3 regions of the Pseudoalteromonas sp. S3260 genome follow, and region 2 is predicted to be linked to each of the others. Evidence: predicted binding sites of a transcription regulator. Region 2 holds the regulator's gene; each other region holds the start of a gene.
What was found. Region 2 encodes LexA, which represses DNA repair genes until DNA is damaged. Its sites were predicted from a motif close to TACTGTATNNNNATACAGTA; they were not measured.

Region 1 (5,055 bases), on a different contig from region 2:
GAGCAGGTGAACATGGAAGAGGCTTTGCAGTTGTAGCCGACGAAGTAAGAACACTTGCCAGCCGGACAGGTAAAAGCACTGATGAGATTCAAGCTATGATAGCTAAGCTGCAAGAAGGGGCTAAAGCTGCAGTTGAAGCGGTAAAATCTAGCCAAGAGATTTCTATTTCTACGGTTGAACAAGCCTCTTCAGCTAATGAATCACTTGATGAAATAGACAGGCTGGTATCGGTGATCACCGATATGAACGGCCAAATTGCTCGCGCCACAGAGCAGCAAACATCAGCCGCAGACGAGGTGAATTTAAGAATTAATGATTTATCACAATCTACAGAGCAATCATTGGGTAACACCAAAGATTTAACTCGCGCTAGCGACAAACTCAAACAAAGCAGTGTTGAGTTATCAAGCGTGGTATCGCGCTTTAAGCTTAGTTAACCTGAACTCCGGATAATAAATATCTTTGACCAATTAAAAAGCCCTGATTTTCAGGGCTTTTTAGGATTATTTATAGGGAGTTATAAACAATAGCGGGCAAATAAACTGCTAACTGACGCTGCGGTTGGTTTACCATGTTGCCAGTCGCCGCCTTCAACGCCACTACCAGCAATATCCATATGTACATAAGGAAGTGGTAAAGTAGATTCATTACCATGCTTATCTAATCCACCTACCACAGCTAAAAATGCCATAGGGAATTGATGGCCGCGCGCTGTGACAGCAGAAGCCGCATTATTACTAGAAAGCACATCGTCAGCTAAAGTGCGTGGTTTTATAAAATCATAATCTTCACGGCGTGAACGCGACACTTCAGCACCGTCAGCCCATAAATCACCACAATCGGCTAATTGGCGTGAAATATTAGCACTACGCGCGGGCCCATTCTCAACATATGCGCCATAAGGCCCCATCGCGCGCGCAGCGTGCCCTGTTAAGGTTGCCACTGTAAACAACGTTGGATTTATTTCATTTTTAGCTAAGTCTTTCATTTCGCTAAGTAAATCCCCCATAGCTAAACGCCCTTCGGCATCGGTATTACCAATACGTACTCGCACACCTTCACGGCTAGTAATTATTTCATCAGGGACAAAACAATCTGAACCAATAGAGTTGCGTACAACCGCTAAAAAGGCAATCACTTTAACCCCTTTAGGCTGATAATCGGCTACTGCTTTCATAAATCCAGCAACCGAGGCCGCACCGCCTTTATCGCGGCTCATACCGGCCATAAAACCACCGACTTTTAAATCTGCACCGCCCGTGTCATAGACTAAACCTTTACCAACAAACATCAGTGTTCGGGTTACTTCACCCTCAGGCACGTATTCAAGTTTAACAACGCGTGGATGATGGCGCTCTACCGCATACGATGCGCGAGCAACGGTACTTAGCATGGGGTAATGCTTATCAATGGCAGCTAAATCATCAATCACATCAACGCTCACCGCACTGTTTTCAAATAACTCAGTACAATAATCAGCAAAACGTGGGGGAGCCATGCGTTCAGGCTCGGTGCCACATAAATCACGTGCGGCATATTGCCCCGCAGCTAATGCATTGACTGCTTTGATTGTTTGCTCATTGGCATCAATTAAGCCTATTTGAGTAATAGGTTCAATACCTTGACCATGAAACTCACGCGCTTCTAGGGGTTGCCATAATGCTTGGCATGCGCCTAAGTAAGCCACTTCAAGAGCATGTTGATAACGGCTATCCGTATTTAAAGCGGGTAAATAAATAGCAGGGTTAACACTACCTGATGCTTTTGCCTCATTAATGGCTAATTTGGCTGCATCAAAATAACGACGAACGTCGTCATAATCTCTGTTTAAAGGGCCTGTTGGCGCTAACACGACACGTTTACCGGCAATCACTAACAAGGTGACTTGATTGCCTATGCGAGAGTCTACTTGGGCTTGGTCTAAAATTGCATCACGCAGTGGCGTATTTGGTAAATGAGAAAAGTCGTTGCTGATAATAATAAGTGCATCATGCGATGTACAATCTAGGCTTGCACTTACCAGCTTAGCCAGTACTGCTTTTGGATATGCCATAAAAAAGGATCCTGTTAGAAAACGTAGTCCCTATTATTATTTATTTAGCAATTTATAACCAGTGAACTGCGATAATCTGCATACTTACTGGCAACTTGGAGTTACACGTTTTACACATCTAAAATACTGAGCTGTAAATTATGCTCTGGTTGATTTTTAATACCCACGCCAATTCCTAATAAGCGCACCGGTTGTTGTAACCCACGTTGATAGGCTTTGCCGAGTAACTCTTTAAAAATAGCCGTGTTTAATTGATGCGCAGCTTGATCTGCTGAGGTCACTACAAAATTAGCAAATTTAACTTTAACACTTAATTTATTAATTTTATGTTGTAGTTGCTGTTTATTTAATCGAACCACGAGTTCATCTAACAGTTGCGGTAATTGTTCAAGGCATTCATCTAGGCTGTTTTTGTTGTATTCATAAGTATGTTCCACACTCAATGACTTACGTACCCGCTCGGTGGAAACACGCCCTATATGCTCACCCATGCACTTTTGATATAACGACACACCAAAATTACCCACATGCTGTTGCATCCAATTAGCCCCTTTTTCGCGCACATCTTGCCCTTTGTATAACCCTTTTAAATTAAGCTTTTCTAGAGTTACTTTACCCACTCCTGGAATTTTACCTAATGGCAATTGGGCTAAAAACGAGTCAACCTGCTCAGGCAATACTACAAATTGGCCATTGGGCTTATTTTCATCACTAGCAATTTTGGCTATAAATTTAATTGGGGCAATACCTGCAGATGCAGTCAGTCCTGTGGTATTAAAAATATCGGCACGAATTTGCTCAGCAATTAACGTTGCACTGCCTTTAAAAGCAGTACTATGGCTCACATCTAAATATGCTTCATCAAGCGAAAGAGGTTCTACAAGGTCAGTATAGCGGTTAAAAATGGCGCGGATCTGTGTTGATACTTGTTTATAAACAGCCATTCTTCCAGGCACAATAACTAAGTCAGGGCAAAGCTGTTTGGCATGATAGTTAGACATAGCAGAGCGCACCCCATACTCTCTAGCAATATAGTTAGCGGTAGAGAGCACTCCACGGCGACTATTTCCGCCAATTGCCAGTGGTACGCTTGCAAGCTTAGGATTGTCGCGCATTTCTACGGCCGCATAAAAGCAGTCCATATCTATATGAATAAACTTTTTCATCACACAATAACAACTGTTTATTTATACAGCCATTATTGTGGAATCACTTTTAATTAGCAAGCATGTTATTGCTTAAAAAGAGCGTTTACTTTTCTTTGGCTTATTAAAACAATATATCCAAAATAAAATTTCTAAAGAAAAGCCTAATAAAATCAAAACAATTGCCCCAGCCTCATTACCCATAGCGTAACAAGTAAACGACGCTATAAAAACGGTGCATGCCAATAACCAATTAATTATATTCTGCATAGTTATCTCCTTGTGTGTTAATAGTTACTATAGCCATGAATTTAAAGAGGTACAATTTTAGCCCTAGAATTTTTGCCAACTATAATTCCCTTGAGCTCATCCGACCATGTTGCTAATCTAAATGCTTTAAAACTAAGAGCAATAAATACATGGAAACGTTTAAACAACAACACCCTATTCATACCGATATCACTGTAGCATGGGGCGATATGGATGCCCTACAGCATGTTAATAACTGTGTTTACCTGCGTTATTTTGAAATAGCCAGAATCGATTTTTTAAATAAATTAAATTTATTTGATACTATTAATGCTAAAGCCACGGGGCCTGTGATCAGTGAAAATAATATTCGCTATAAGCGTCCAGTTACCTTTCCCGACACATTGAGCGTAGGTATTACCATTAGTGATATTAAATCTGACCGATTTGTAATGAACTACAGTGTGTTTAGTCATGCGCAAAACGCGATAACAACCACCGGCATGTCAAAAGTGGTGATGTTTGACTTTAAAACAGGCCAAAAAGCCACGATCACTGAGCCATTGTTATCGGCTTTAAAAGCAAACTCTCAAACCGAATAATTAGGATTAGCAATGCAATATAGTCAATTAGGCAGTAGTGGTGTTAGCGTTTCAAGAGTGTGTTTAGGTAGCATGACCTGGGGAGTACAAAACACTCAGCATGATGCCGACCAACAGATAGCCTATGCGCTTGAGCAGGGTGTGAACTTTATTGATACAGCAGAAATGTATGCTGTTCCTCCCTCTCCCGATACCTACGGTAAAACAGAAGAAATTATAGGCAATTGGATAGCACGTAATTCACAAAAACGAAAAGACATTGTTATTGCAACTAAAATTGCCGGTAATGGGCTTTCATGGATCCGTGATGGCGGTGATATTACTCGCCAAGCTGTTATTGATGCCGTTGATCAGTCTCTAAAACGCTTACAAACAGATTATATTGACTTATACCAATTACATTGGCCAAATCGTCGCACTCCTCATTTTGCAAGGCAATGGCCTGGTATGCTTAAATTTACCGAGGTAGATGCAAAACAACACACTGCTGATATGCTTGATATTTTAGAGGGGTTAGATGCGTGTGTTAAAGCAGGAAAAATTAAGCATTGTGGGCTTTCTGATGATACGCCTTGGGGAATTAGCCAATTTTTAAATTTAGCAAAAGAGCATAACTTGCCAAAAATGGTGTCTATCCAAAACGAGTTTAGCCTAGTACATGCCAAAGATTGGCCATATTTAATAGAACAATGTGTACATGAAGATATTGCTTATTTACCTTGGTCACCATTGGCCGCAGGGCTATTAACCGGTAAATACCTAAATGGAGCACGCCCTGAAGGCTCCCGCTGGACATTTATGCAGCGCAACGGTATTTTTCGTGATACGCCACAATCACAACAGGCGACCAAAGAGTATGTTGAACTTGCCCATGCACACGCTATCACCCCAGCTCAATTAGCGCTGGCTTGGTGTAATCAAGTTGATGGAGTGACATCATCTATCATTGGTGCCACTACTATGGCGCAATTAAAGGAAGACATTGATGCGTTTGATCTAACACTGA
Region 2 (5,055 bases):
GTCATTTGATTAAAAAAGTGAGGATCAACCAGTTGTAAACCCGGCTGAAATAACTCAGCTCGAATAACCATCGCCATTGCCCCACCAATTAAAAACATGGTGAGTGAAAAAATTAAATATAAGCTACCTATATCTTTATGGTTGGTTGTAAATAACCAGCGCTTAAAGCCTGTGGCAGGTTGATGGGCATGATGAGCCTCATTGGTATTAGGTTGTTCTGCAATGCTACTCATTATTTAGCCTCCCCATCAGCATCCAGTGCCGCTTGTATCTCGCTCGGTTGAATTACATCACCAGTGTCATTGCCCCACGCGTTGCGTTTATAGGTAATAACAGCTGCTATTTGCTTGATTGATAATTGCTTTGCGAAAGACTGCATAGCCGTACCTGGTTTACCATGGAGCAAAATATCTATATGCCCTTTGATATCACCTATGACTATTGGGCTGCCTTTAAGAGCCGGAAAAACACCCGGCAAGCCTAATCCTGTTGGCTGATGGCACGCCGCGCAGCTCGCCATATAAACCTGCTCACCAAGCGCCATCAGCTCTTCTTTTGGTACAACTTGGTCTAATAACGCAGCGTCTGCTTCAGCTGCTTTTTGCTTGGCTTGTTTAGCCTCTGCTAACCACGTTTTGAAGTCTTCTTCTGTTTTAGCTTCTACCACAACAGGCATAAAACCATGATCTTTACCGCAAAGCTCTGCACACTGCCCACGGTAAGTACCAACCTCATTAATATTGGTCCATGTTTCGTTAATAAACCCAGGGTTTGCATCTTTTTTAACGGCAAAGTCAGGCACCCACCATGAGTGAATAACATCATCTGAAGTCATTAAAAAACGTACTTTTTGATTAATTGGTAGTACCAGCGGTTTATCGACCTCGAGTAAATAATTCGGGTTTTTATCAGCAAGGTTGGTTATTTCATTTTGAGGGGTAGCTAGCATGGAATAAAACTCAACGTCCTCCCCCATATACTCGTAATGCCACTTCCACTGTGAGCCTGTAATTTTAATGGTGAGATCAGCTTTGCTGGCATCCTCCATGGCAATTAAGGTTTTAGTCGCAGGAATGGCCATAACAATTAATATGACAAAAGGGATCGCAGTCCACAGTATTTCTACTTTGGTGCTTTCATGGAATTGGGCAGGGACAGCCCCTTTAGATTTGCGATGATGAATGAGTGCCCAAAACATAATGGCAAACACGATCACCCCAATCACACAACATATTAAAAAAATAGTCATGTGCAGTTGGTATACATTATTACTTATATCGGTTACGCCTTTACGCATATTATATTGGCTATTAGCAAGCACATTCTGCGAAAAAACAAACAATATAAGCCACAAGGAAGAACTCAGCTTACCCATGTGACGGCTCCTTTGATGCTATTGCTGACGCAAAGCGAAGAGGCATACGGCTTAAACGCCTATTCGTTATTTTTATTTTTTATAAGGGTGCTGGATTTAGTAAATGTGTGTTCTCAAAACGACTAAGCTGTGAGTTATTTTTATTCCAGCTCTTTAATAACTAGTTAAAAAATAAACAATAAGCAAGGTAAGTATGAAAAATAGACAAGGTGAATTTTTTAAAATGCGCAGTTAAAAAATAGCAACCAGTCAGGCAATTAATCTAAGAGTCAGGTTTAGTAAGGGGTGTATTGAAATTACAGGATAGAAATATAAAAAAATTGTTAACTTAAAAAAGCAGAGTAAATTTGTTTATTTATAAAGTATTTAGTGATTTTATTTATGATAGGGGGAGCACTTAACATCATATAGTCATACATTTGATAAGTTAGACATTGTGCTACTAACAAACCCAGCGCCTAATCACCATTAAGCGCTAAATTATGCTTTAATACTACATCCAGTCAGCGTTACGAATAACACCTACCGCTAAGCCTTCAATATTGAACGACTCATTTTCTAAATCAACCTCAATAGCTGAAAACTCATCATTTTCAGCATGTAAGAGTACTTTTCTGCCCGCTTTTTCTAAACGCTTCACGGTTACATCGTCGTCAACACGGGCAACAATAACTTGTCCATTTTCGGCAACTTGGGTTTTATGCACAGCAAGTAAATCACCATCCATAATACCAATGTCTTTCATACTCATACCGTTAACACGCAATAAAAAATCGGCCGCAGGTTTAAACATTAAAGGGTCAATTTTACAGTGGCTTTCTACATGCTGTTGCGCCAATATTGGCTCACCGGCAGCCACCCTGCCAATTAAAGGTAAGCCTAACTGCTCTGGCTCCTCTTCTTCAACAAGCTGAATTCCGCGACTCGCGCCTGGCTTCATTTTAATAACACCTTTTTTGGCCAATGCTTTTAAGTGTTCTTCTGCAGCATTTGCACTTTTAAAACCCAGTGTTTGTGCAATTTCGGCACGTGTAGGAGGCATACCAGTGTCTTTAATAAACACTTTAATGAGTTCGAGTATTTGCGCTTGGCGTTTCGTTAATGGTCGCATACAACTGGTTTTCCATACAGTACAATTAACTGTGAGTATATACAGTTATTTAAAAATCGCAAATATAAATTAATGCCTTATATGCCGTTATCATCAAACAATAACCTACTTTAAAAGCAGGGTAATAAATGTAATTATTAGCAACGCATTATCATATTAATAAATTTTAATTCTCGATTACTTATCCAAGGAGCTAGCATGAGTATTTGGCATCAACCGATTACATTAGAGTTTTGTAAGCAATTAGATCAAGGTATTACAGGCCAAGGGACACTCATGAAAACCATGGGAATAGAGATCAGTGAAATTGGTGATGACTACTTAGTGGCAACTATGCCGGCAATTCCAGAGCATCATAACCCTATGGGTATCGTTCATGGTGGTGCAAATGTGGTACTTGCTGAAACAGTAGCAAGTTATGCCGCTAATTTTGTGGTTGATTTCAATCGGTTTTATTGTGTTGGCCAAGAGATCAGTGCAAGTCATTTAAAGGCATCACGCAATGGCACATTAACGGCCACAGCGAGAGCTTATCATATCGGCAAACGCAGCTCGGTTTGGGATATTAAAATAACCAATAGCCGCAATGAGCTTTGCTGCGTATCACGTATGACCGCAGCCGTAGTAGAGCGAAAAGGCTAGTAAATCTGTTAACCAAGGTTGAGGTTAAATTACTTTTCGAGAGGGTAAATAGTAATTTCCACGCCTGCACCAATTGCAGATATACGTAACAAGGTATCTGCATGTAAAGCTTGGTTAAAGCATTTTGGCGAAGTGCCAGACTCAAAACCCATATCGAATGTTCTGCGTGAACAACTCAACCATTGCTTTAATGCATTGCGTGAACACGACTCGATTAACTCGCACAAGTGATTAATCGCTTTATCTGGCGTGGTTATTTCACCTGCAACCTCAATGCGAGCAAGTTGACGGTATTCGTCTTTATCATAATGTAAAATAGTTGCGACCTTTTTTAAATCAGCAACTAATACGCTAATATCTTGCTTTGACTCAAGCTCTAGATCTACATTTAAAAATTGAATTTCCGACATTATCTCGTTTTTACCCTCTATTAATTTCATTGCAAACTTTAACGCAGTTTTACCGTTATACCAAATCAACAACGCAAGAATCACTGCATTAACGCGTTTTTAGCGTTAGCCTCTGAATATTACCCACTATTTACTCCTAAAAAACGCCCTACACAAAATACGCAAATTAAAATTAAAGCATGCCGGCGACAGTTTACTTTTTTATTCTAGGCCTTAAACTAGCCGCTCCTGTAGTTCACGTATGTGATGGATATGATTCGGTTTATTTTAGCTTTGTTGGCTTGCTGTGCTTGTTTTTCAGCAATTGGCGAACAATTTACGCGGTTTTCGAGTGCCAAAAAGCACTTAATTAATACCCTTCCCGAAAACGCTAAAAGTATTTATTGTGGTTGCGATATAAAAAAACAAGGCAAAAAGTTAGTACCCGACCCTACCCATTGTGGCTACGTGCCTCGCAACACACTAACCCGCTCAGGCAAAGTAAATCAACGTGCATTGCGAATTGAATGGGAACATATTGTCCCTGCATGGGAATTTGGTCACCAGTTACAATGCTGGCAAGATGGTGGGCGTAATAATTGCCGCAAAGTTAGCGCTAAGTTTCGCTTGATGGAAGCCGATATAAACAATTTAGCCCCTGCAATCGGTGAAATTAATGCCGATCGCTCAAACTACCGCTTTGGTATGTTAGCCCAAAACGCGACGCAATATGGTCGCTGTGAGGTTAAAGTTAATTTTAAACAACGTGTTGTTGAACCGCCTGTTCATGCACGTAAACGCATTGCCGATGCGTACGCTTACATGCAAAAAACGTATGGTTTAAAAATTTCAGCTAAACAACAAAAGCTATTTAATGCTTGGCAACAACAAGCTTATGCTGCTAACACAAATAGTAAAAAGCTGTAAGTTTAAATTAAAAGCGTGTAACACACGCTTTTAATTAACCTATAACGCTTGGTGTGGTCCAAATATTTCGTAGTGAATGTTTGAGCTTTGCACACCTAAATCAAGTAACTGGCCTTTTACGTAAGCCATAAATGATGCTGGTCCACACAAATAAAATGCCCCTTCGCTAATAGGTAATGATGCCTCAAGCACCGTTAAATCCATTAGCCCAGTGAAATCACACTCCTCGCCACCTTGATTAAACCAAGTAAATGTTTTTAGCTGTGGATGCATTGCCGTTTGCTGCGCTAAATACCCTTTAAATGAAAATTCGCGGCTATTTTCACACGCGTGCAAATAACTAATCGCTTGACTTTTATCACCACTAAGTAGCGTTTGCAGCATCGCCATCATCGGGGTTTGGCCAACGCCTGCTGAAATAAGTACCACTGGAGTTGCCTCATTTTTTAAAATAAAATCTCCCGCTGGCGGGTATAACTCTACTCGTGCGCCTTGCTCTAGTGAGTGTAAAAAATTAGACACCACGCCAGGCTTTGGTTGGCACTCTTTTTTAACGCTAATACGATAGTTTTTAGCATTGCTCTTTTGCGAAATAGAATACTGGCGGATCT
Region 3 (5,055 bases), on a different contig from region 2:
GTATTGCGCAAAAAAGCAGTGCATTTATAGCGGCAGATCGTGTTCTTGCCAGCAACCACGCCATAGATACCGCCTTTATAACCAAAGCAGAACAACAAAACTTACAAACTGCACAAATGGTGTACTTTGACACTATGCTGTTTGCAAATGATCAAATGCAGTTTAGCTCGGTGAAGGCTGCATCAAACAGTTACCCGCTTAAAGGCCAATTGAAAGTTAAGTCGGGTTTAAATGCTCAAACCGAGGTTGCCCCCGGTGCGCCAAGCCCTGGTAATGTATGGTTAAGTGAATCAGTTTTTTATAGCTTAAACATAAACGTAGGCGATCAAGTTGAATTAGGCGCCGCGTTATTTAATGTTGAAAAGGTGATTGTAGAAGAACCCGATGCACCATTTAATGTATTCTCTAGTAGCCGCAGGGTGCTCATAAACATAGATGATGTGGCAAAAACCGAAGTAATACAGCCAGGCAGTCGCGTATTTTACCGCCAGTTATATGCAGGTGATGAAAGCGACATCAGCAGTTTTTACGATTGGTTAAAGCCGCAACTCAAAGAAAATCAAAATTGGTATGGTGTTAAAGACCGCCAGTCTCCTATTTCAAATAGCTTAAACAGAGCCGAAAGCTTTTTATTGTTAGCAGGTTTGCTGGGCATTATTTTAGCTGCTGTAGCCATTGCGGTGTCAGCTAAACGTTATTGTGAGCGTCAATACGACCCAGTCGCAATGATGAAAACCTTAGGTGGCAGCCGCGATATGATCCGTAAAATTTACCTTATGCACTTATTAATGGTGTGTACTATGGCGGTGGTTGTTGGCCTAGCTATTGGCTATGGCTTGCAAGAGGTGGCTACCGGTTATTTAGCTGAAAGTATGGGCACTGAACTGCCCATGGCTGGTTTTAAACCTTGGCTGGTGGCGATTAGCACAGGGGTTATTTGTGCGGTTATGTTTTCTATTAAGCCATTGTTAGACTTATTTGATATTCCACCACTTAGAGTGCTTCGCCGTAATTTAGGCGATCGCCTTGCGGTAAGTAAAATCCATTTAGGACTTAGCGCCTTAACGGTATTTTTATTAATGTGGTTATTTAGTAACAATATTAAAATTACCCTTATTTTATTTGCCTCAACGCTTGCGCTTATTTTAGTGTTGTTTTTAATTTCTAAATTAATATTTGGCGGGGGCCGAAAGCTTGGCTTAAAGCCAGGTAACAGCTGGTCGTTGGCTATTGCGTCTATTCAAAAGCGCGCCAACGTTAATGCGGTGCAGCTAATTAGTTTTTCGCTAGCGATTAAATTACTGTTGTTTTTAATTGTGCTAAAAAACGACATTATTTCGGATTGGCAGTCTCAGTTACCAAGCGATGCACCTAATGCCTTTTTGGTTAATATTACGCAAAATGAGCTGGATCCGGTAAATGAATACTTAGCGCAAAAAGGCATTCAAGTGTCGGAGTTTTACCCAACGATTCGTGGCCGCGTGAATGCAGTAAATGGCGAAGCAGTAGCACGTGAAGTGTCATTGCAAGACAACGAGAAAAAAGACGAAGAAGCCCGCTCAGGCATTGGCCGCGAGCTTAACTTAACTTGGCTTGACGAAGTCCCTTCACAAAATGACATTATAGATGGCCAGTGGTTTGGCGATGACGCAGTAGCTGAGGCCTCACTTGAAGAGTCGATGATGAAGCGCCTTGATGTGAAAATGGGCGATACCCTCACGTTTTTAATTGGTGCGCAGTCGTTCGACGCTAAAATTACCAGTGTACGTAAAGTTAATTGGGCCACGCTTAAACCTAACTTTTTCATTATTTTAAGCCCTGATGTGTTGAGCAGCTTTCCGGCCACGTATATTTCATCAGTACGTATTGAGCCTGAGCAAAAGCGTGACTTTAGCCAGTTATTGCGGGCATATCCCACTATTACAGCGATTGATGTAGACAACTTTGTTAAACAAATTCAATCGACTATTGAGCAAGTGTCGTTAGCTATTGGTTTTGTACTGGCTATAGTGGTGTTGTGTGGCGCGTTGGTACTTATATCGCAGGTGCAAGCGAGCTTAGGTGAGCGGATGCAAGAAATTGTGATACTGCGTACGTTAGGTGCTAAAAGCCGATTAATCAAAAATGCCACCTTGTATGAGTTTTTATTACTGGGCGGTTTAGCCGGACTGGTGGCTGCATTTTTCAGTGATATAGCACTGTTAATAGTGCAGCAGCAAATGTTTGATTTAGCGGGTAAGCTGCATCCTAACATATGGATTATAGGCCCCGTTGCTGGCGGCGTGTTTGTAGCAGGATTAGGCTATTTTATGATTGCCCGTACGCTTAAACAAAATACCCAAGGCTTAGTGCGCGCTTTAGCGTAAACTTTGCGGCCAAATAGCGTTTAAATGCCTACTTTTTAAGTAGGCATTTTTGTTTTGTACTGGTAATTTATACAGTGCTCTGGCATTATTAGCACTATTAATAAATAACAATAATGAGAGTGCTGTTTGGCCATAATTTTAGGGATCGATCCGGGCTCGCGTTTAACGGGTTACGGTGTGGTTGCGCATCAAGGTGCTAAGTTTACATACTTAGGCAGTGGCTGTATTAAATTAGCCGATCATGACTTTCCCACCCGACTTAAAATGATTTACCAGGGCATTACGCAACTTATAGAGCAATTTTCGCCTGAAACATTTGCTATAGAAAAAGTATTTATGGCACATAACCCTGATTCTGCTTTAAAGCTAGGTCAAGCCCGTGGTGCTGCGATTGTCGGTGCCTCTATGGCCGACTTACCGGTTTTTGAATACTCAGCACGACAAATAAAGCAAGCCGTTGTGGGTAACGGTGGGGCAGATAAATCGCAAGTTCAACATATGGTTAAAAACATACTTAAACTGCCAAGTACGCCGCAAGCCGATGCGGCGGATGCGCTTGCAATTGCAATTTGCCATGCCCACTCTGAACAAAATTTAATAAAACTAGCGGGTAGCGCAAGCAAAACCGTTAGAGGACGTCTAAGGAAATAACAATGATAGGTCGCTTAAACGGCGTGTTAGTTGAAAAACAGCCCCCAGAAATACTATTAGAAGTGAGCGGCGTTGGCTACGAAGTACAAATGCCAATGACCTGTTTTTACGATTTGCCTAAAGTAGGCGACAACGCCATTGTGTACACTCACTTTGTAGTGCGCGAAGACGCACAGTTATTGTTTGGCTTTAATAATAAAACCGAACGTGCCTTATTTCGAGAGCTGTTAAAAGCCAATGGTGTAGGGCCTAAATTGGGTTTAGCTATTTTGTCGGGTATGTCGGCGCAGCAGTTTGTAAGTTGCGTAAATAATGAAGACGCTACGGCCTTGGTTAAACTGCCAGGGGTAGGTAAAAAAACCGCCGAGCGTTTAGTGCTCGAAATGAAAGACCGATTAAAAAATTGGGGCAACGACTTATTTACCCCATTTAGCGACAGCGCCGTAATAGAGCCTGCGAGCGATGCAACTATAGCTAATAATGCGGCCGATGATGCGGTTTCGGCATTAGTGGCGCTCGGTTATAAATTGCCACAAGCGCAAAAAGCAGTAAAATCAGTAAGCAAACCCGATATGTCGACTGAGGTTCTAATTAAAGAATCTTTGAAATCAATGCTGTGAGTAAATTATGATCGAAGCTGATCGCTTAATAGATGCTGCTGAAAAAACCAATGAAGACACCATAGATCGTGCTATTAGGCCTAAGTTACTGGCCGATTATCGTGGTCAGCCGCATGTTAAGCAACAAATGGAAATATTTATTGAAGCTGCGCGTAGCCGCAGTGAAGCGTTGGATCATTTATTAATATTTGGCCCGCCAGGCTTAGGTAAAACAACGCTTGCTAATATTGTAGCCAACGAATTAAATGTAAACATTAAAACCACCTCTGGCCCTGTGCTCGAAAAAGCTGGCGATTTAGCTGCATTGCTTACTAATCTTGAAGAAGGTGATGTACTGTTTATTGATGAAATTCACCGCTTAAGCCCACAAGTAGAAGAAATACTTTACCCTGCAATGGAAGATTACCAGCTCGATATAATGATAGGTGAGGGGCCTGCAGCACGCTCTATTAAGCTTGATTTACCTGCATTTACTTTAATTGGTGCAACTACCCGTGCGGGGTCATTAACTTCTCCACTGCGTGACCGTTTTGGTATTGTTCAACGCTTAGAGTTTTACTCTGTGGAAGACTTATCACACATTGTGGGGCGCTCAGCGCATTATCTTAGTTTAGAAATGTGTGACGATGGCGCCGCCGAAATAGCCAAACGTTCGCGCGGTACGCCACGTATTGCAAATCGATTATTGCGTCGAGTGCGCGATTACACCCAAGTAAAGTCAGACGGTACGGTTAATGCTGAGGTAGCTCAACAAGCCCTCGACATGATTGACGTTGATAAAAGCGGTTTTGATTACATGGATCGTAAATATTTACTCGCCATCATCGAAAAGTTTATGGGTGGCCCTGTTGGCCTTGACAACCTAGCCGCGGCAATAGGCGAAGAAAAAGAAACCATAGAAGATGTGATCGAACCGTTTTTAATTCAACAAGGATTTATTCAGCGCACGCCGCGAGGGCGAATTGTCTCTGATAATGCGTATCACCATTTTGGCTTGTTACCTAAAAAAGATTAAATAACCAGAATAACGAGACTTTTTCTAAAGCCACTGTCATTTTAACGACAGTGGTTTTTTAGTATAAGCAAAGGCTAAATTTAGACGTATTTTACTTTGCCAATAATTCACTGAGCGTTAAGACATATCAGGCTATTGTGCGCCTGCAGTAACGGTATTGAGCCCGAGTGTAACTAATTTTACAAATTGCGGGCAAAAAAAAGCCCGCAAATAATGCGGGCAAACAACAAGTTTAAGGAAGTAATCTAGGGAACTACGTTTTACTTGTTGAGGTCATACCCCAAGAAGTAAAAAAGTAATACGAAATAAATCATATTACGAAGAACTGGATTCAATGAAATAGCTTTCATTTAATGCGCTAGCTCGGTATAGGAGAATAATACCGAAGCGGCAGAATTTGTTC

Region 1: dinB (DNA polymerase IV) is a predicted target of LexA. The motif match lies at 3,231-3,250, and genes of this name have one in related genera.
Region 3: ruvC (crossover junction endodeoxyribonuclease RuvC) is a predicted target of LexA. The motif match lies at 2,424-2,443, and genes of this name have one in related genera.

What each region holds. Positions count from the first base shown of each region.
Region 1 is NZ_PNCV01000009.1:64,676-69,730, reverse strand. It holds gene CWC14_RS01700 (methyl-accepting chemotaxis protein) at 1-437, shown strand, start outside; gene CWC14_RS01695 (M17 family metallopeptidase) at 518-2,053, opposite strand; gene dinB (DNA polymerase IV) at 2,164-3,219, opposite strand; gene CWC14_RS01685 (acyl-CoA thioesterase) at 3,618-4,049, shown strand; gene CWC14_RS01680 (aldo/keto reductase) at 4,062-5,055, shown strand, end outside.
Region 2 is NZ_PNCV01000003.1:28,432-33,486, reverse strand. It holds gene ctaD (cytochrome c oxidase subunit I) at 1-233, opposite strand, end outside; gene coxB (cytochrome c oxidase subunit II) at 233-1,375, opposite strand; gene lexA (transcriptional repressor LexA) at 1,869-2,486, opposite strand; gene CWC14_RS00575 (PaaI family thioesterase) at 2,685-3,128, shown strand; gene CWC14_RS00570 (hypothetical protein) at 3,158-3,538, opposite strand; gene CWC14_RS00565 (endonuclease) at 3,791-4,444, shown strand; gene hmpA (NO-inducible flavohemoprotein) at 4,484-5,055, opposite strand, start outside.
Region 3 is NZ_PNCV01000055.1:3,163-8,217, forward strand. It holds gene CWC14_RS10235 (ABC transporter permease) at 1-2,366, shown strand, start outside; gene ruvC (crossover junction endodeoxyribonuclease RuvC) at 2,493-3,017, shown strand; gene ruvA (Holliday junction branch migration protein RuvA) at 3,020-3,637, shown strand; gene ruvB (Holliday junction branch migration DNA helicase RuvB) at 3,645-4,652, shown strand.